Regions from separate parts of the Streptomyces sp. NPDC002773 genome, predicted to be linked through region 3. Evidence: riboswitches for the same ligand, from Rfam matches in the RefSeq annotation. Region 3 holds a riboswitch; each other region holds the start of a gene.
The links. A riboswitch is a leader RNA that binds a small molecule or an ion and turns the genes downstream of it on or off. The one in region 3 is predicted to bind cyclic di-AMP.
Positions count from the first base shown of each region.

Region 1: linked by a shared signal. The riboswitch ahead of ABT034_RS22425 (C40 family peptidase) and the one ahead of ABT034_RS28020 (LysM peptidoglycan-binding domain-containing protein) in region 3 are both predicted to bind cyclic di-AMP.
Region 2: linked by a shared signal. The riboswitch ahead of ABT034_RS29220 (transglycosylase family protein) and the one ahead of ABT034_RS28020 (LysM peptidoglycan-binding domain-containing protein) in region 3 are both predicted to bind cyclic di-AMP.
Region 4: linked by a shared signal. The riboswitch ahead of ABT034_RS17060 (M23 family metallopeptidase) and the one ahead of ABT034_RS28020 (LysM peptidoglycan-binding domain-containing protein) in region 3 are both predicted to bind cyclic di-AMP.

Region 1 covers NZ_JBEOVO010000019.1:16,973-21,806, forward strand. Annotated here, with positions in the region: gene ABT034_RS22415 (ATP-dependent Clp protease proteolytic subunit) at 55-678, shown strand; gene ABT034_RS22420 (hypothetical protein) at 686-991, shown strand; cyclic di-AMP (ydaO/yuaA leader) riboswitch at 1,382-1,512, shown strand; gene ABT034_RS22425 (C40 family peptidase) at 1,516-1,992, shown strand; gene ABT034_RS22430 (ATP-binding protein) at 2,008-2,445, opposite strand; gene ABT034_RS22435 (8-amino-7-oxononanoate synthase) at 2,608-3,795, opposite strand; gene bioB (biotin synthase BioB) at 3,939-4,834, shown strand, end outside.
Region 2 covers NZ_JBEOVO010000033.1:55,993-60,826, reverse strand. Annotated here, with positions in the region: gene ABT034_RS29230 (cytochrome P450 family protein) at 86-1,381, shown strand; gene ABT034_RS29225 (LysM peptidoglycan-binding domain-containing protein) at 1,475-2,665, shown strand; cyclic di-AMP (ydaO/yuaA leader) riboswitch at 2,924-3,097, shown strand; gene ABT034_RS29220 (transglycosylase family protein) at 3,101-3,832, shown strand; gene eno (phosphopyruvate hydratase) at 4,198-4,834, shown strand, end outside.
Region 3 covers NZ_JBEOVO010000030.1:14,706-19,539, reverse strand. Annotated here, with positions in the region: gene ABT034_RS28035 (alpha/beta fold hydrolase) at 1-678, opposite strand, end outside; gene ABT034_RS28030 (nitroreductase family deazaflavin-dependent oxidoreductase) at 847-1,284, shown strand; gene ABT034_RS28025 (DUF6197 family protein) at 1,361-2,005, opposite strand; cyclic di-AMP (ydaO/yuaA leader) riboswitch at 2,349-2,532, shown strand; gene ABT034_RS28020 (LysM peptidoglycan-binding domain-containing protein) at 2,537-3,415, shown strand; gene ABT034_RS28015 (alpha/beta family hydrolase) at 3,399-4,703, opposite strand; gene ABT034_RS28010 (alpha/beta fold hydrolase) at 4,829-4,834, opposite strand, start outside.
Region 4 covers NZ_JBEOVO010000012.1:79,507-84,340, forward strand. Annotated here, with positions in the region: gene ABT034_RS17045 (bifunctional acetate--CoA ligase family protein/GNAT family N-acetyltransferase) at 1-185, opposite strand, end outside; gene ABT034_RS17050 (HPr family phosphocarrier protein) at 402-683, shown strand; gene ABT034_RS17055 (GntR family transcriptional regulator) at 836-1,519, opposite strand; gene ABT034_RS17060 (M23 family metallopeptidase) at 1,705-2,475, opposite strand; cyclic di-AMP (ydaO/yuaA leader) riboswitch at 2,488-2,653, opposite strand; gene ABT034_RS17065 (M16 family metallopeptidase) at 2,913-4,310, opposite strand; gene ABT034_RS17070 (M16 family metallopeptidase) at 4,307-4,834, opposite strand, start outside.

The DNA.
Region 1 (4,834 bases), on a different contig from region 3:
CCCATCTTACGGCCTGTACGTCCTGTACATTTTTTACAGATGGAGGTGCCCGTCATGCACGCTCGCCACGTCCTGCCCGAGTTCACGGAGCGGACCAGCTACGGAACCCGGACCCTCGACCCCTACTCCCGGCTCCTCGAGTCCCGGATCGTCTTCCTCGGGGCACCCATCGACGAGACCTCGGCCAACGACGTCATCGCCCAGCTCCTGTATCTGGACCACGCGGCGCCGGGCCAGGACGTCTCGCTCTACATCAACTCCCCCGGCGGCTCCATCACCGCGACGACCGCGGTCTACGACACGATGCGCTCGCTCCACTGCGACGTGGAGACCACCTGCCTGGGCCAGGCCGCCTCCACCGCCGCGCTCCTGCTCGCCGCGGGCACCCCGGGCAAGCGGCTGATGCTCCCCGGCGCCCGGGTCACGCTCCGTCAGCCCGCCCTGGACGAGCCGATGCAGGGGCAGCCGAGCGACCTCGACCTCCACGCGCGCGAACTGCTCAGGCAGCGCGCCCTGGTGGCCGGGGCGTTCGCCGAGCACACGGGACAGCCCCGGGAGCGGATCGACGCCGACCTGGACCGTCTGACCGTCCTGGACGCGCCCGCTGCGGTCGCGTACGGCCTGGTGGATCATGTGATCACCAGCCGGCGCGCGACCGGCGGCGGCGCGGCGCGGTGAGCCGGCCGTGGTCCCCGAGCTGCCGCCGCTGCCGGCCCTGACCCGGGCCGAGGGTGAACTCGTCGACGCGTACCTCGAAGTCGTCGACCTCCTGGGGAAGATCAATCCATCCAGAGGTACGCATACCTATGGAGCGCTACGGGCGGCACAGGCCCTGGTGGGGCGGGCCGAGGCGCTGCGCGAAGCGCTGACGCTGATGCACGCACGGGGTGAGAGCGAGGTGCACGCGGACACATTGGCGCGTGCTCTGCGGGTGTTGGACGGGGATCGCAGGACCGGTCGGGTCACCGTCCCGGGACCACGCGCGAGTTGACATTTCGTCGTGTCGTGTCGAGGTCCGTACGGCCGACATGTGCCGCAGAAACACTCCCTCGTTCGGCGTAGTCGATGAGTCGACAAATAGCTTGGGTGACTTGCGCACCACGTGTACACATCTGGCGGAATGGGGCGTTCCACCCCTGGTGCGGGGCTCGTTGGCCAAACCTCCGAAGATTACGAATGCGTCCTGTCCACCCGAACGGATCAGTCGTGAGGAGCCTCACATATCGCCGTTTCAGCTCGGATTTCACCCTGGGTGTGGGTCAAGATCCCTGTCGACGACAAGCCCCCGCCGCCGCGGCGGGGCGGTCCGGGCGGACGCCGAGTCCTGCCGCTGTCCCGGACGTCTGGTCGACAGGAGTGGATCGGCAGGAGTGGAGGACCCGATTTTTACGGGGCGTACGCGCTGTTTCGGCAGCGGGGCCGTCCCTTGGGGTGAAGCCGCGACCGCGGCCGGGCATCTTCGCCAGCCCGAACCCGACAGGTCATCCTTCGCAGGCGGCTGACGAAGGGTTGCGCATGACTGCGCAGATGCACGTCCCGTCCCTGCTGTCCCGGGCCGGAGCCGTCTCGGCTCTCACCCTCGCCGCCGTCGGCGGCACGCTGCTCGCACCAGGTGCGGCATCGGAGGCCCAGGCAGCCACCACGCACGCGAACAAGGCACTGAGCGTCGCCGCGTCCAAGAAGGGAGCCCCGTACGGCTACGGGAGCGCCGGACCCTCCAGGTTCGACTGCTCCGGTCTGACGCTCTACGCGTACAAGAAGGCGGGCAAGTCGCTGCCCCGTACCGCGCAGCAGCAGTACAACAAGACCCAGCACATCTCCGCCTCCACCAGGCAGAAGGGGGACCTGGTCTTCTTCCACTCCGGCGGGAGGGTGTACCACGTGGGGATCTACGCCGGCAGCGGCAAGATCTGGCACTCGCCCAAGTCGGGATCCTGGGTGAAGCTCGACAAGATCTGGTCGTCGAAGGTCTACTACGGCCGCGTCCGATGACCCGGAGGACAGGCGCTAGCAGCTCGCCAGGGGGGCCGCGGTCCACGGGATCGTGATCCAGACCGTCTTGCCGCCGTCCTCGGTCGGAGTGACCGAGAGACGGCCGCCCGCCTCCGCCGCCAGGACACGGATGATGACCATGCCCCGGCCGTTGTCCTGCTGGACCGCCGCCGGGAGGCGGCGGGGCCGGCGGGGGTGGCTGTCGGTGACGCCGATGTGAAGCCGCTCCTCCCGCTCGAGGCGGACCTCCACCGTGAAGGTGGGCGACTGGCCGAGGGTGTGGAGGACGGCGTTGGTGGCCAGTTCGGAGACGATCAGACGGATCGAGTCCGCGACGTCCGCGGCGCCGTCGAGGCCCCAGCCGGCGAGGACGTCCGCGACGTACCGCCGGGCCGTGGGGACCGAGGCGGGGTCGCTCGGCAGCGTGAGAGATGCTTCCTGGTGATCTGCCATGGCGACGCTGTCCCTTTCCCGCCGGGGCCGCTGCCCCGGATCGCGCTTCGCGTCAGAGTGCCACCGATCGTGCCGCGCCGGGCGGCGTTCCACCAAGATATGTCCCCATCTGTCGCCCGAAGCGGTGAACTATGGTGCCCGGGAACGCCCTTGGGCCGACGTTCACCCCTGCCGGGCGGCGGGCGCGGTCCTCAGGATCGTCTCCACCGCGCGCCCGATCTGCGCGTCCGTCAGATCGGCGCGTGCCGTGAGGCGCAGCCGCGAGATGCCGTCGGGTACGGACGGGGGCCGGAAGCAGCCGACCGCGAGGCCCTGCTCGCGGCAGTCCGCCGCCCAACGCAGGGCAGCCTCGGGGGAGGGGGCGCGCACCGACACCACGGCCGCGTCGGGCCGGGCCGCCGTGAGGCCCGCCTCGGTGAGCAGCCCGTACAGCGTGGTGGCGACGGTACGGGCCCGCCCGGCGAGGCCCGGCTCGGCCGCCAGCAGCCGGAGGCTCGCCAGCGCGCCGCCCGCGGCGGCCGGGGCGAGCCCGGTGTCGAAGATGAAGGTGCGGGCCGCGTTCACCAGGTGCTCGATCACCCGGGCCGGGCCGAGGACGGCGCCGCCCTGGCTGCCGAGGGACTTGGAGAGGGTCAGCGTGGCCACGACGTCCTCGTCGCCCGCGAGCCCGGCTTCGTGGAGGGCGCCCCGGCCCCCAACGCCGAGGACGCCGAGGCCGTGGGCGTCGTCCACCACGAGCCCGGCGCCGTGCGCGCGGCAGGCCGAGGCGAGCTCCGGCAGCGGGGCCTTGTCGCCGTCGACGGAGAAGACGGAGTCGCTGACGACCAGGGCCCGCCGCCCCGGATGCGCGTCGAGGGTCTTGGCCACGGCCTCGGGGTCGGTGTGCGGGACGACGGCCGTCTCGGCGCGCGCGAGGCGGCAGCCGTCGACGATCGAGGCGTGGTTGGACGCGTCGGAGATGATCAGCGAGTCCCGGCCGCCGAGCGCCGTCAGGGCGGCGAGGTTGGCGGTGTAGCCGGAGGAGAAGACGAGGGCCGCCTCGAAACCGCAGAAATCGGCGAGTTCGCGCTCCAGGCGGGTGTGCAGCCGGGTGGTGCCGGTGACGAGCCGGGAGCCGGTGGAGCCCGCGCCCCAGCGCCTCGCGGCCTCGGCCGCCGCCTCAGTGACCTCCGCGCGGCGGGTGAGCCCGAGGTAGTCGTTGCTCGCCAGGTCCAGCAGCTCCGACTCGGCCGGCCGGGGCCGCAGCACCCGGACGAGACCGGCCTCCGCCCGGCGGCGCGCCTCGCCGTCGGTCCAGTCGAACGCGGTACGGCGCGGGCCCGCGGCCCGTGCGTCGTCGGCCTGTGACATGCGGCGATCCTTTTGTAGGCAGCGCACAGACCCTAACCGGAGGGTGCCGAGGTCGGGATGTGGTCATCCACACACCTCTATCGGGGGCGTTTGTTCGGTTCCTCCTTGGCCCCGGGGTGGGCGGTAGGCAAGGATCAGCGGTTATGGACCTCCTGAACACGCTGGTGGAGAAGGGGCTGCGGCGCGAGCTGCCGACCCGTGAAGAAGCGCTCGCCGTCCTGGCGACCTCCGACGACGAACTGCTCGATGTGGTGGCGGCGGCCGGCAAGGTGCGCCGCCAGTGGTTCGGGCGCCGGGTGAAGCTCAACTACCTGGTGAACCTGAAGTCCGGGCTGTGCCCCGAGGACTGCTCGTACTGCTCCCAGCGGCTCGGCTCCAAGGCCGAGATCCTCAAGTACACCTGGCTGAAGCCCGACGAGGCCTCCCAGGCCGCCGCGGCGGGTGTCGCGGGCGGCGCCAAGCGGGTGTGTCTGGTGGCGAGCGGCCGCGGTCCGACGGACCGGGACGTGGAGCGGGTGGGCCGGACCATCGAGGCCATCAAGGAGCAGAACGAGGGCGTCGAGGTGTGCGCCTGCCTCGGTCTCCTCTCGGACGGGCAGGCGGAGCGGCTGAAGGACGCCGGCGCCGACGCGTACAACCACAACCTGAACACCTCCGAGGCGACGTACGGGGGAATCACCAAGACGCACACCTACGCGGACCGCGTGGACACCGTGCAGAAGGCGCACGCCGCCGGTCTGTCGGCCTGCTCGGGTCTGATCGCGGGCATGGGCGAGAGCGACGAGGACCTCGTCGACGTCGTGTACGCGCTGCGCGAGCTGGACTCGGACTCGGTGCCGGTCAACTTCCTCATCCCCTTCGAGGGCACCCCGCTCGCCAAGGAGTGGAACCTCACCCCGCAGCGCTGTCTGCGGATCCTCGCGATGGTGCGGTTCGTCTGCCCCGACGTCGAGGTCCGGATCGCGGGCGGCCGCGAGGTGCACCTGCGCTCGATGCAGCCGCTGGCCCTGAACATCGCGAACTCGATCTTCCTCGGCGA
Region 2 (4,834 bases), on a different contig from region 3:
CGCACGAATCTAGGGCACGGCCCCCCTTCTTGATCACATGATCTCCACACACCTCACCGCGCGGGCCGCCCTGTACCGTCGGGGGGTGAGCACCACCCCCGGCCCCGCCCCCGCCCGACCGTCTGCCGCGCCGCCCGCCCCCGAGCTCTTCACCTGGGAGTTCGCGAGCGATCCGTACCCCTCGTACGCCTGGCTGCGGGAGCACGCGCCCGTGCACCGGACGACGCTGCCCAGCGGGGTCGACGCCTGGCTCGTGACGCGGTACGCGGACGCCCGGCAGGCCCTCGCCGACCAGCGGCTCTCCAAGAACCCGGTGCACCACGCCGAGCCGGGGAAGACCGGGATCCCCGGCGAGCGCAGCGCGGGCCTCATGACGCATCTGCTCAACATCGACCCGCCCGACCACACCCGGCTGCGGCGGCTCGTGTCGAAGGCGTTCACCCCGCGCCGCGTCGCCGAGTTCGCCCCGCGCGTGCAGGAGCTGACGGACCGGCTCATCGACTCCTTCGCGGAGAAGGGGAGCGCGGACCTCATCCACGAGTTCGCGTTCCCGATGCCCATCTACGCGATCTGCGACCTGCTCGGCGTGCCCCGCGAGGACCAGGACGACTTCCGGGACTGGGCCGGGATGATGATCCGGCACGGCGGCGGCCCCCGCGGCGGGGTCGCCCGGTCGGTGAAGAAGATCCGCGGCTATCTCGCGGAGCTGATCCACCGCAAGCGCCAGGACCTCGGCGACGACCTGATCTCCGGCCTCATCCGCGCGAGCGACCACGGCGACCACCTCACCGAGGCCGAAGCCACCGCCATGTGTTTCGTGCTGCTCTTCGCCGGCTTCGAGACCACCATCAACCTCATCGGCAACGGCGTCTACGCGCTCCTGAGGGACCCGGAGCGGCGCGAGCGGCTCCAGGCCTCGGTCGCGGCGGGCGAGACCGCGCTCCTGGAGACCGCGGTGGAGGAGCTGCTGCGGTACGACGGGCCGGTGGAGATGGCGACCTGGCGGTACGCGACGAGGGCGCTGACCATCGGCGGGCAGGAGATCCCGGCGGGCGACCCGGTGCTCGTCGTGCTCGCCGCGGCGAACCGGGACCCGGAGCGGTTCACAGCGCCGGACACGCTGGACCTCACCCGGCGCGACAACCAGCACCTCGGGTACGGGCACGGCATCCACTACTGCCTCGGCGCGCCGCTCGCCCGGCTTGAGGGGCAGACGGCGCTCGCGACCCTCCTGACACGTCTTCCGGACCTGCGACTTGCCGCCGACCCGGCCGAACTGCGGTGGCGCGGCGGGCTCATCATGCGGGGATTGCGCACGCTTCCGGTGGAGTTCTCCCCGTCCGTACCGCTCCGCCACAGTGACGGCGTGTCAGAAATGTGATCTTCGCGTGATCGTGCGGCCATCGACTTGTGACGAGCGTTCGAATACCGCTACGTTCACCGCACTCTCAGCCGTCACGCGAAAGGCGCTCCTATGCGTTCCGGGAACGGACGACACCGTCGCCCCCGTCAGGCCCCCGCCATCGTCGTCGCCGCAGGTGTGACCGGATCCGCCATGGCGCTGCCGCTGCTCGCCGCCGGATCCGCGTCCGCGGCCGACGCCGCCACCTGGGACCGCGTCGCCGAGTGCGAGTCCGGTGGCCAGTGGAGCGCCAACTTCGGCAACGGCATGTACGGCGGGCTCCAGTTCACCCAGGACAGCTGGGAGCGCAACGGCGGCCTGGCGTACGCGCCCAGCGCCGACCTGGCCAGCCGGGCCCAGCAGATCGCGGTGGCCGAGAAGGCCCTCGCGAAGGGCTCCACCGAGTGGGCCACCTGCGCGCCGATCGCCGGCCTGACGAACGACGGCACGGCCCCCGGCGTGGACCCCGGCCCGACCTCCGTCCCGAAGGCCCCCACGGGGCCGGTCGTCGAGTCGAACCGTACGGCGGGGCTGCCGGAGGCCTCCACGGGCTCCCCGGAGACCACGAAGGGGATCACGGGTACGGTCACGCCGACCGCTCCCGTCACGCCGTCCACGCCCACCGGGCCCGTCTCGCCGACGGCCCCCGTCGCGCCGACCGGCCCCGTCTCGCCGACCGCTCCGGTGAGCCCCACCGCGCCGACCGGCTCGACCGCCCCGACTTCCCCGGCCGCCCCGAGCGGCTCGACCGACCCGGCCGCGCCGGTCGTCCCGGTCAACCCCGTCGTCCCGGTCACGCCGGTCACCCCGGTCACGCCCGGCACCCCTGACGCCTCCGTCACGCCCGGTACGCCCGGTTCGTCCGTGACGCCCGGCACTCCGGAAGGTGACGCGTCGTCGGCCACGCCGGGCACCGGCAAGCACCGGGGCGATGCCGCACCGGAGGAAACCGGCAAGGCGGACACTTCGTCTGAATCAGGTAGACATGCTTCATCCGAGAACAAGTTGACCGAAAGCCCCCTCGTTACGACGCCGGTTGACGCGGCGAAGGATTCGGGCGCAACGGACAGTCAGGACACTTCGGGCGCGTACACCGTGCGGCCGGGTGACAGCCTGTCCGACATCGCGCAGGCGAACGAACTCCCCGGAGGCTGGACCGCCCTCTATGACGCCAACCGGGGCACGGTGGGCATCGATCCGGACCTGATCCTCCCTGGTCAGAGCCTCGATCTGACGGACGTTCCGGCTTCGACGACCAAGTGATTCGGGGGCGTATGTCCGGTTCTGGGCAAGTGAGACATGGGTCTCTTCGCTCCAACTGGCGTGTCCCGTCCGTAATCTTTGCCCCCGTCACCTCTCACCTGCACAAACAGCACCTTCCGGAAGCCAAGTAGGGGCGGTATTTCCGCAATACGCCTCTTTGAACTTCCGGTGGGTCTGTGTCTACGGTCATCACCGCTCGCCACCGCGGGCCCCGTCGACCGAAACGCCGAATCCTGCCGTCGGCCGATGGGAACAGTCGTCGCGTAAGCGCCGAAGGCAGGAGTGGGGGACCCAAGGTAAGTGCCGGTCCCGGCCGTTGAGAAAGACGGCCGATGATCGGCTTGGGGTGAAGCCGCGTGCTAGGACACGCGGCCGGGCAACTTTCCGGCCCGAACCCGACAGCTCACCTCACAGGCGTCGGTGAGGAGAATCTCCATGCTGTTTTCCGGCAAGGGCAAACACCGCCGTCCCTCCAAGGCCACCCAGGTCGCCACGCTCGTCGGCGTCACCGGTGTCGCCGTCGCGGCCCCGCTGATGACCGCGGGCACCGCCTCGGCCGCCACGGCCTCCGAGTGGGACCGCGTCGCCCAGTGCGAGTCCGGCGGCAACTGGTCCATCAACACGGGCAACGGCTACTACGGCGGCCTCCAGTTCTCGGCCTCCACCTGGGCCGCGTACGGCGGCACCGCCTACGCCTCGACCGCCAACCAGGCGTCGAAGTCCCAGCAGATCGCCGTCGCCGAGAAGGTCCTCGCGGGCCAGGGCAAGGGTGCCTGGCCGAGCTGTGGCGTGGGTCTCTCCGGCGCCTCCTACGACGGCGGCTCCACCGAGTCCGCCCCGCAGCAGGAGGAGCGGAAGGCCGAGCAGCCGACCACCCGCAGCGAGCAGCGCCAGGCCCCGAAGCAGGCCACGCAGCAGGCCCCGCAGGAGCAGGCCCCGCAGCGCGAGGCCGCGCCGCAGGCCGCCAAGAAGACCGTCACCACCCCGACCGGCAAGAAGGTCGAGAAGGGTGACGGCGAGTACAAGGTCGTCTCCGGCGACACCCTCAGCACCATCGCCCAGGCGCACGGCGTCAAGGGCGGCTGGGCCCAGCTCTTCGAGCTGAACGACGAGATCGTCGACGACGCCGACCTCATCTACCCGGGCCAGCAGCTTCACCTGAAGTGAGCCCGGCGGTCCGCGTGAGTCCGGCGGCTCACGCGGTCCCCACGACCCTCCCGCGGTGACCACCCCGGTCCGGCGCGCCCTTCCCCCGTGCGCGCCCGACCGGGGTTCCGTCCGTTCCGGGCCGCTCCCGTGCGGGGGCGCACCCGTCGAGGGGCGACTGACTGAGGGACCGACCTGATGGTTACCGTCCAGTAGATCTGATGTCCTTCGTCCCGAAACGCATGCCCTTGGGTCCTTTTTCGTCCCAGGGGGCGGGCGCCCGGCTGGCCGGAGCCCCCGCGCCGGTTAGGCTCTTGTCGCAAGGCCAAGCGACCCTGCACCGACCTTGCGTCACATCCAGCGTCACATCCCAGAAGGAGATGCTCGTGCCGTCCATCGACGTCGTCGTAGCCCGGGAAATCCTGGACTCCCGAGGCAACCCCACGGTCGAGGTCGAGGTCGGCCTCGACGACGGCAGCACCGGCCGTGCTGCTGTTCCGTCCGGCGCCTCCACCGGTGCTTTCGAGGCCATCGAGCTTCGCGACGGTGACCCGAACCGCTACCAGGGCAAGGGTGTCGAGAAGGCCGTCCTCGCCGTCATCGAGCAGATCGGCCCGGAGCTCGTCGGCTACGACGCCACCGAGCAGCGCCTGATCGACCAGGCCATGTTCGACCTGGACGCCACCGAGAACAAGGGCTCGCTCGGCGCGAACGCCATCCTCGGCGTCTCGCTCGCCGTGGCCCACGCCGCCTCCGAGGCCTCGGACCTGCCGCTCTTCCGCTACCTCGGCGGCCCGAACGCGCACCTGCTGCCCGTTCCGATGATGAACATCCTCAACGGTGGGTCGCACGCCGACTCCAACGTGGACATCCAGGAGTTCATGATCGCCCCGATCGGCGCGGAGTCCTTCTCCGAGGCCCTTCGCTGGGGTGCGGAGATCTACCACACGCTCAAGGGCGTGCTGAAGCGCAAGGGCCTCTCGACCGGCCTCGGCGACGAGGGCGGCTTCGCCCCGAACCTGG
Region 3 (4,834 bases):
CTCGATCACCGGTACGCCGAACGCCGCCGCCTTCTCCGCGTCGGGGTCCGGCCGGCTGAACTCCCCGAGGAGGAAGGTGCGGGGCAGCGTGAGCGCGGCGAGGAGGTCGCCCGGCGCGGGCACGCTGCCCTCGACGAGGGCGGTCGCGCTGCGGTGGACGGCGAGCGGGTCGGCGAGGCGCAGCCGGGCCGCGTAGTCGGCCCGGTCGAGCGCGGCCAGCATCCGGGCGAACCCCTTCGCGACGAACGCGTCCTCGTCCTGAGCGGCCACCGGGGAGCTGAATGCGCCGCCGCCCGCGTACAGGTTCGGCTCCGCGACCACGAGCCGGGCCACGAGGTCCGGGCGCGCCGCCACGAGATGGATCGTCACGGCGCCGCCCATGGAGTGCCCGACGAGGTCGACGCCCGTGAGTCCGAGGTGGTCGAGGACGGCGGCCACCGCCGCCGCCTGGGACTCCATGCGGTAGTCGAAGGCGGCGGGCCGGTCGCTCAGCCCGTGGCCGAGGAGGTCCACGAGCAGGGCCCGGGAGCCGCCGAGGGCGGGGTGGGCCGCGATGTGGGCGAAGTCCGACGCCGCCGTGCACCCGAGTCCGTGGACGAACACCCGCACGGGCCCGTCTCCGGGCAGGTCGATCCACCGGATGTACGCCCGCTGGTCCGCGAGGAACAACTCCCGCATGCCGACCACTCTCCCCTGCGCCGCCACTCGTACCGTCAGGAGCCACCCTATGAGTCGGCACTGACAACGCATCGGCCAGGACGGCCGGGACGCGGGCGGGTCCGTCCGCTAGCGTCGGGGGGACGCGGCAGACAGCCGGTGACAGCGGACGCCCCCGAAAGGATCTCCATGCCCCTCGAAGGCGAATACGAGCCCAGCCCCTCGGCGTGGGTGCGCAACCAGGTCGAGCTGTACGAGTCGTCCGGCGGCACCAAGGGCACGACCATGCGCGGTCTGCCCGTCGTCCTGGTCACGAACGTCGGCGCGAGGAGCGGCAAGCTCCGCAAGACGCCGCTCATGCGGGTCGAGCACGAGGGGGCGTACGCGCTCGTCGCGTCGAACGGCGGGGCGGTGAAGCACCCCGTCTGGTACCACAACCTCGTCGCCTCGCCGCTCGTGGAACTCCGCGACGGCACGCGCGTCTGGGACATGAAGGCGCGTCTGGTCACCGGCGAGGAGCGCCGGGCGTGGTGGGAGCGGGCCGTCGCCGCGTTCCCCGACTACGCCGACTACCAGCGCAAGACCGACCGCGAGATCCCCCTGTTCGTCGTCGAGCGGACCGAGTAGGAGCCGGAGGGACCGCCGTCGACCCGGCCGAGCTCGCCACCGAGCCCGGCCGGTGGTCCACACGGCGGAAGGCCGCTCAGCGGCCGGCGTGCGCGGCGCGGTGGATGGTGGCGTCGAGGAGGGCGAGGGCGTCGGCGGCGGTACGGCCGGGGGCCCGGTTCCACGGCCCGATCAGCTCCTGCCAGCCCCGTGACCGCAGCTCGGCCATGATCCAGGCGGCGGCCTCGTTCATCGTCGTCGCGCTGCCGTAGCCGAGGCGGTGGGCGGCGAGCAGGGCGCCGCAGACGCATCGGGCCCCCCGGGCGTCCCGCAGCTTGTACGGCGCGTTCTGCCAGCCCCACTCCGCCAGGACGAGGCGCGCGTAGCCGAGGTGGACCGAGGGGCGCAGTTCGGGCTGGCCGAGGCGCCGCCAGGCGTGCAGCTTGTCGGGGAGTACGGCTCCGATCCGGCCCGGGAGCCGGCGTTCGGCGGGCAGGGGCGGCGGCAGCGCGTCGAGCGCGTCGGCGACGAGCCGGTCCACGGGCAGGGTGAGCAGAGTCCGCCATCTCTCGGAGTCCGACTCCGTGTCCGGCACCGGGGCCGGCGCGGGGGCGGGAGTACCCGCGGGCGGTGGCGCGGCGGTCAAGTCCGTGACGATCCGCTGCCAGGTGGCGCTCTCGTAGAGGGCGGCGGCCTCACGGTCGAGGGCGTCGGGGCTGATCAGGGAGGCGGAGGGGGACATCCGGGCGGCTCCTCGGTCGGGGTGGCACCATCCTTCAGCACGAATGTCGGGTTTGCGCGTTATGCCCTTGAGTGCCCCTGCGATCGACAGGGCTTTTCCGGCGCTCTCGCCTATTAACCGAATTAAGGCGCATTTTCGGACATTGAACACCTGGTGACGCGACTCACTTTCCCAGGGGCTCCCCCGCCTCCTGACCCGGCGCGAGCCCCGCCGCGCAAGGAAGTTCGGCGGACCGGAAGAACGGTCGATCTTGAATTCGGAGAATTCCGTGATCCTTTCACCGGGCCCGTCGACCCGCCCCTCTTGTTCTCCGTCGCATTACTGGCCTACGGTCACCTCCATTCGAGCGGATCGCCGAATCCTGCCACCGCTCGAAATACCTCCCTTTTCACCCGACGGCAGGAGCGGGGGACCCACGAATACGCCGGCCCGGATTCCGGAACGGCTCGGGGTGAAGCCGCGTGCGCGCGGCCGGACATCTCCAGTCCGAACCCGACAGCTCACCCCGAAGGCGCCGGAGAGGAATCCGTCATGCCTGCACACGGTAAGCACCGCCGCCCCCGACGCCACCCCGTCTCGCGTGGAATCGCGCTGGTCGGAACGGGTGGAGCCGCCCTGGCCCTCCCGTTGATCGCCCCCGCCGCAGCCGGCGCCGCGCCCGTTTCCGGAGCTCCGGAACTCGCTGCCCGGCCCGCCGCCGCCCTCGCCGCTCCCGCCGTCGCGGCCGCGGCCAAGGCCCCGACCGCACCGGCCGCCGCCCGCACCTACACGGTCGTCAGCGGCGACTCGCTTTCCCTGATCGCCCAGAAGAAGGGAATTCAGGGCGGCTGGAAGACCCTTTACCAGGCCAACAAGAGCGTGGTGGGTGACAACCCGTCACTTATTCGTCCCGGCCTTGAACTGACGCTCGGTCGGGATTCCGCGAAGGCCGCTCCCGCGAAGGCGAAGAAGACCGGTTCGGCCGATCGGGCGAGCCGCTCCGAGCGCCGTCCCGCCGCCCCGGCCGTCGCCAAGGACACGGGCGCCTCCGCGGCGCAGGCCGCTCCCGCCGCCGCTCCCGTCCAGGCCGCCCCGGCCGCCGCCCAGTACGCGAACAACCTCGACGGCTGGATCCGGGAGTCGCTGGACATCATGTCCCAGCGCGGCATCCCCGGTTCCTACGACGGGATCCTCCGCAACATCATGCGCGAGTCGTCCGGCAACCCCCAGGCCATCAACCTCTGGGACTCCAACGCCGTGGCCGGAACGCCCTCGAAGGGCCTCCTCCAGGTGATCCAGCCGACCTTCGACGCGTACCACGTGCCGGGCACGTCCACGGACCTGTTCGACCCGGTCGCCAACATCACGGCCGCCTGCAACTACGCGGCCGACCGCTACGGCTCCATCGACAACGTCAACGGGCCCTACTGATCCCGCTGGTCGCGAAGTGCCGGGTGAACCAGGAGCCGGCGAGTTCCGCCACCTGCTCCAGGGCACCCGGCTCCTCGAACAGATGGGTGGCGCCCTCCACGACGGCGAGCCGGTGCTCGCAGCGCAGCCGGGACCCGGCCCGCCGGTTGAGGTCGAGGACCAGCTCGTCCCTGCCTCCCACCACGAGCAGCGTCGGGGCCCTGACCTGGGCCAGGTGGTCGGCCGCCAGGTCGGGCCGGCCACCGCGTGAGACGACGGCGGCCACGGAGGACGCGGGATCGGCCGCCGCCCACAGCGCGGCGGCGGCTCCCGTACTCGCCCCGAAGTAGCCGAGCGGGAGGCCGCCGGTCGCGGGCCGGCCCGCGAGCCAGGCCGTGGCGTCGGCGAGACGGCCGGCGAGCAGCGGGGTGTCGAAGACCCGGGCCCTGTCCCCCGCCTCGGCCTCGGTGAGCAGGTCGAAGAGGAGCGTTCCTAGGCCCGCCCCGTTGAGTGCCGCCGCGACCGCCCCGTTGCGGGGGCTGTGCCGGCTGCTGCCGCTCCCATGGGCGAACAGGACGATGCCGGCGGCGTTCTCGGGCACAGCGAGGTGCCCGTTGAGCGTGGCCCCGGCGGCGGGGATCCGTACGTCCTCCGCGTGGACGATTGGCCCGCGCGTGGCCCGGTTCCGGTCCAGGCAGGCGATGACCTCCGCGTCGGGGGTCTGCGCGAAGTCCCGGTAGAACTGTCCGATCGCGTAGAACATCTCCGGCGTGTGGACGCTCACGGTCTCGTCGGCCTCCCCGCCGAGCCGGGCCGTCCATCCCGGCGGCGCGACCGGTACCGCGAGGACGATCCGGGCGGCGCCCCGGGCGCGTACCACCCGGCAGGCCGCCAGGGCCGTGGCCCCGGTCGCGAGGCCGTCGTCGACGACGAGGACCGTCCGCCCGTCGAGGGGCACGGAGGGCCTGCTGCCCCGGTAGCGCCGGGCCCTGTGGTCGAGCTCGGCGTGCTCGCGCTGCTCCACGGCGGCGAGGTCGCGCGCGTCCGCCCCGGTCTCGCGCATCACCCGCTCGTTGACCACCCGCACCCCGCCCTCGCCGAGCGCGCCCATCGCGAGCTCCGGCTGGCGGGGCAGACCCAGCTTCCGTACGAGACAGATGTCGAGCGGCGCGCCGAGGGCGTCGGCGACCTCGGCGGCCACCGGCACACCGCCGCGCGGGAGACCGAGCACCACGACGTCCTGGCCCGTGAAGTGGCCGAGCCGGGCGGCGAGCTGCCGGCCCGCGTCGATCCGGTCGTTGAAGTACATGGCCGCCGCCCTTCCGCCTGCGCGGCTCCGGGCCCGTCCCCGGGCCCGGGGAGAACGTGTCAGCTGCCCGTCCCTCCAGGGTAGACGCGTCTTCGGCGGCGACGGCAGGTCAGGGGCGGGGCCCGTCAGGC
Region 4 (4,834 bases), on a different contig from region 3:
TGCTCGTAGAAGCTGACGAGGCGGTCGGCGTCGTCGGCGGTGATGGGCCTGATGCGCGCGGTGCCGCCGTCGCGGAGCACCACGTCCGCTTCCCAGTGGTCGGGGTAGTCGTGGTCCGGTGGTACCGGACGCGCCGGTCGTGCCGGGTGTTCCGCCGCTTCCGACTGCTCCGACGCGCTCTGCATGGGGCCAGCCTACGGCCGCGACACGGCGGTGGCACGGGTCGCGCGGTGGGTGTGAGCCGTGCATGGTGGGGGCACTCCATGCACGGTGGTGAGCACGCCGCGAGCGGCGGGGGCGGGCCGGAAGGCGGCCCGGTCCGGTCCGGAGGTCGGCGCGAGCACCGAGCATCCCGTGAGAGACTGGTCTAGACAACCGCTTAAGACTTGAAGGGCAACACCATGGCTGAGCGCCGCGTCAACGTCGGCTGGGCCGAGGGCCTGCACGCCCGCCCCGCGTCCATCTTCGTCCGTGCCGCCACGGCTTCCGGCGTTCCGGTGACGATCGCCAAGTCCGACGGCACCCCGGTGAACGCCGCTTCCATGCTCGCGGTGCTCGGCCTGGGCGCGCAGGGCGGCGAGGAGATCGTCCTCGCCTCGGAGGCCGACGGCGCCGAGGCCGCTCTGGACCGTCTGGCGAAGCTGGTCGCCGAGGGTCTCGACGAGCTCCCCGAGACCGTCTGATCCGGGTCGCCCCCCCGTACGACGAAAGGCCGTGGCTGCCGGAATTCCGGTGGCCACGGCCTTTCGCATTTCCACCGACCCGATTCGGCCCGCTTTTGGGCAGCACGGAACGCGGACTGCGGAATTACTATTCTTTGTATACGGCGTGCGCGTTAATTCCGGGCGCTCGCCGTGTTGACGACATGTTGCGAAACCCTCACACGCCCGCGCTCCGGCCTTTTGAGCCGGTGCAGCGGCTGCGAGCGTTCCGCGTGCACCGCGGTCAGCGCCCGCGCGCGCTCGGCGTCACCGCGCGCCACGGCGTCCACGATCGCGCCGTGCTCGGCCCAGGCCTCCACCGGCTGCGCGGGCTGCTCGACCGCGTACATCCAGGCGATCTTGTGGCGCAGTTGCGTCAGCAGCGCCGTCAGGGCCGGGCTGCCGGAGGCCTGTGCCAGCGTCTCGTGGAACCAGCCGCCGAGCGAGCGCAGATCCTCGCCCTGACCCCGCCTGGCCCGCTCCTGCCCCAGCCTGACCAGGCCCCGCAGCACCTTGAGGTGGGCCTCGGTGCGCCGCTGGGCGGCCCGTGCGGCGCCCAGCGGTTCGAGCAGCGCCCGCATGTCGAGCAGGTCGGCCGCCTCCTGTTCGGTGGGCTCGGCGACGTGCGCGCCCGCGTGGCGGCGGGTGACGACGAAGCCCTCGGACTCCAGGGTGCGCAGGGCCTCGCGGACCGGGACGCGGGAGACCCCGTACCGGCGGGCGAGCTGTTCCTCGGTCAGCCGGCTGCCCCGCTCGAAGACGCCGGAGACGATGTCGTCCCGGATCGCCGTGCATACCGAGTGCGCGGGAATGCGCATGTCCGACCTCCGCCTTGGTCTGCGCGAGACAATTCTGCGACGCCTGTTCTGCGCCCGATCTGCGACTCTATTGCAGCGCGCCGGAATTTCCGATGCCTCAGCGAAATATGGAAGCCTTTTTGACCGACGAAAAGCCCCGGCTCAGCACGAGCCGGGGCTTTTGCGACGCGGGGCGGGCGTCCGCGTCAGACGCTGACGCCGCGCGCGCGGAGGTAGGCGAGCGGGTTGATGTCGGAGCCGTACTCGGAGCTCGTGCGCGCCTCGAAGTGGAGGTGCGGGCCGGTCGAGTTGCCGGTCGAGCCGGAGATGCCTATCTCCTCGCCCGGTTCGACGCTCTGGCCGACGTACACGCCGATGGAGGAGAGGTGGCCGTACTGGGTGTACGTGCCGTCGTTCATCCGGATGACGATGTTGTTGCCGTACGCGCCACCCCAGCCGGCCTCGACGACGGTGCCGGAGCCGACGGAGACGACGCTGCTGCCGTACCCGGCGTGGAAGTCGACGCCGGAGTGGCTGCCGGAGGACCAGAGCGAGCCGCCGGTCTGGTAGCCGGTGGAGACGTACGAGCCGGCGACGGGGAGCTGGAAGGAGTTCAGGCGGCGGCGCTCGGCCTCACGGGCGGCGCGCTCCTCCGCCTCGCGGATCTCCTTGGCGCGGGCCTCCGCCTTGCGCTTCGCCTCGGCCTCGGCCTTCGCCTTGGCGGCGGCCTCGAAGGCCTCCTGCTCCTGGGCGGCGGCCTGGGCGTTGATCCGGTCCACGAGGGAGTCCTCGGTGATCACCTTGGTGAGGCCGGTGTCCTCGGCGGAGCGGTTGTCCGCGTCGGCGGCGAGCGCCGGGGAAGCGAGGGTTCCGATGACGCCGGTGGTGGCCAGGGTCGCGGCGCCGGCGATGCCCACGCTGCGGCGCGCCATCCGGCTCGGCCCACGATGCTTCCCGGTGGCACGGGTGAACGCCATGTAGTGGCTGATCCTTTCCTTCCTTCTCGCCTACCGGGTTAGCTGACGGGTTCGGAGCAGGAAGGTCTCCTACGAGCCCCTCCGTACGAGACGAAGGCGCCCGATTCACCCCAGGGACTACGTGTGGGTCCCCGGCTCCCCAGGCTCGCGCCTGACGGGGACTCGGCGATGACTGTCCGGGTGCCGCGGGTGCGGCGGGTGCAACTGCCGAACAGACGCACCGACGCTATGCGGATCGTCTTTCAATCACCAACCGGACTCGCCAGTTTGTAAGACATGCCACAGGGCAAACGATCACCCTTGCGTTCAATACGGACAAAGGGGAGGGCTCCGACGAAACATGCCGTCGGAGCCCTCCCCTTACCGGGTCGGAGCCGGGTCGGGAGCCTGGTCAGAGCCAGGTTGGAGCCGGTCGGAGCCCCGGTCGGGAGCCGGAATCAGCCGGTCACGACGGTGACTTCACCGATGCCGAGCGCGCGCACCGGGTCCGCGATCTGCGCCGCGTCACCCACGAGCACGGTGACGAGCCGGTCCACCGGGAAGGCGCTGACCACGGCCGCGGTCGCCTCGACCGTGCCGGTCTCGGCGAGCCGTGCGTACAACTGGGCCTGGTAGTCGTCGGGGAGGTGCTGCTCGACCTGGTCGGCCAGCGTCCCGGCGACCGAGGCGGCCGTCTCGTACTTGAGCGGGGCGACCCCGACCAGGTTCTGCACGGCCGTCTCGCGCTCGGCGTCGGTGAGGCCCTCGGCGGCCAGCGTCCGCAGCACCTTCCACAGGTCGTCAAGCGCCGGGCCGGTGTTGGGCGTGTCGACGGAACCGCTGATGGCGAGCATCGCGGCACCGTTCCCCTGGCTGTCGGAGCGCAGCACCTGCCCGAAGGCACGCACCCCGTACGTGTAGCCCTTCTCCTCCCGCAGCACCCGGTCGAGGCGCGAGGTGAGGGTGCCGCCGAGGCAGTACGTGCCCAGGACCTGGGCCGACCAGACGCGGTCGTGCCGGTCGGGGCCGATCCGGCCGATCAGCAACTGGGTCTGGACGGCGCCGGGTCGGTCGACGATGACGACCCGTCCGGTGTCGTCGGCCGAGATCGGCGGCATCGGGAGCGGCTCGGCCGGCTCACCGGTCCAGGTGCCCAGGGTCTCGGCGAGGACCTTGTCCAGGTCCACGCCGGTCAGGTCGCCGACGACCACGGCGGTGGCCGTGGCGGGCCGGACGTACGCCTCGTAGAAGGCGCGGACCGCGGCCGCGTCGATCGCCTCGACGGTCTCCTCGGTGCCCTGGCGTGGCCGCGCCATCCGCGATTCGGCCGGGAAGAGCTCCTTGGAGAGCTGCTTGGCGGCGCGACGGGCCGGATTGGCCGTCTCGTGCGGGATCTCGTCGAGCCGGTTCTGCACCAGGCGCTCGATCTCGGTGTCCAGGAACGCCGGGGCGATCAGCGCCTCGGAGAGCAGCCCGAGCGCCTTGGGCAGCCGGGAGACGGGTACCTCAAGGGAGACCCGTACGCCCGGGTGGTCGGCGTGCGCGTCGAGCGTGGCGCCGCAGCGCTCGAGCTCGGCCGCGAACTCCTCGGCACCGCGCTGGTCCGTGCCCTCGGTGAGCGCGCGGGCCATGATGGTGGCGACACCGTCGAGACCGGCGGGCTCGGCGTCCAGCGGGGCCGGCAGGAAGAGCTCCACGGCCACGACCTGCTGGCCGGGACGGTGGCAGGTCAGCAGCGTCAGGCCGTTGTCCAGCTTCCCGCGGTCCGGGGCGGGGAAGGCCCAGGGCCTGGCGGCGCCGGGCTCCGGCTGCGGGTGGAAGTCCATGCTCGTCAAAGACACGGCAGCGTCGGTCACTGGTCCGCTCCCTCTTCGTCGTCGCTGTCGCTGTCGCTCAGTTCGGCCGCCAGGGGCTCGTAGACGAGCACCGCGCGGTTGTCGGGGCGCAGCTTGGCCGCGGCGGCCGCCCGCACCTCGTCGGCGGTGATGTCCAGGACCCGGTCGACGGCCGTGAGGGCGAGCTGCGGGTCGCCGAACAGCACGGCGTACCGGCACAGTTCGTCGGCGCGGCCCGCGACGGTGCCGAGGCGGTCGAGCCACTCGCGCTCCAACTGGGCCTGCGCGCGCTCCATCTCCTCCGGCGTGGGGCCCTCGGCGGCGAACCGGGCGAGCTCCTCGTCGACGGCCGCCTCGATCTGCGGGACCTCGACGCCTCCGGAGGTCTTGACGTCCAGCCAGCCGAGCGAGGGCGCTCCGGCGAGCCTCAGCAGGCCGAAGCCGGCGGCGACGGCCGTGCGGTCGCGGCGGACCAGGCGGTTGTGCAGACGGGACGACTCGCCACCGCCGAGGACCGTCAGGGCCAGGTCGGCGGCGTCGCACTC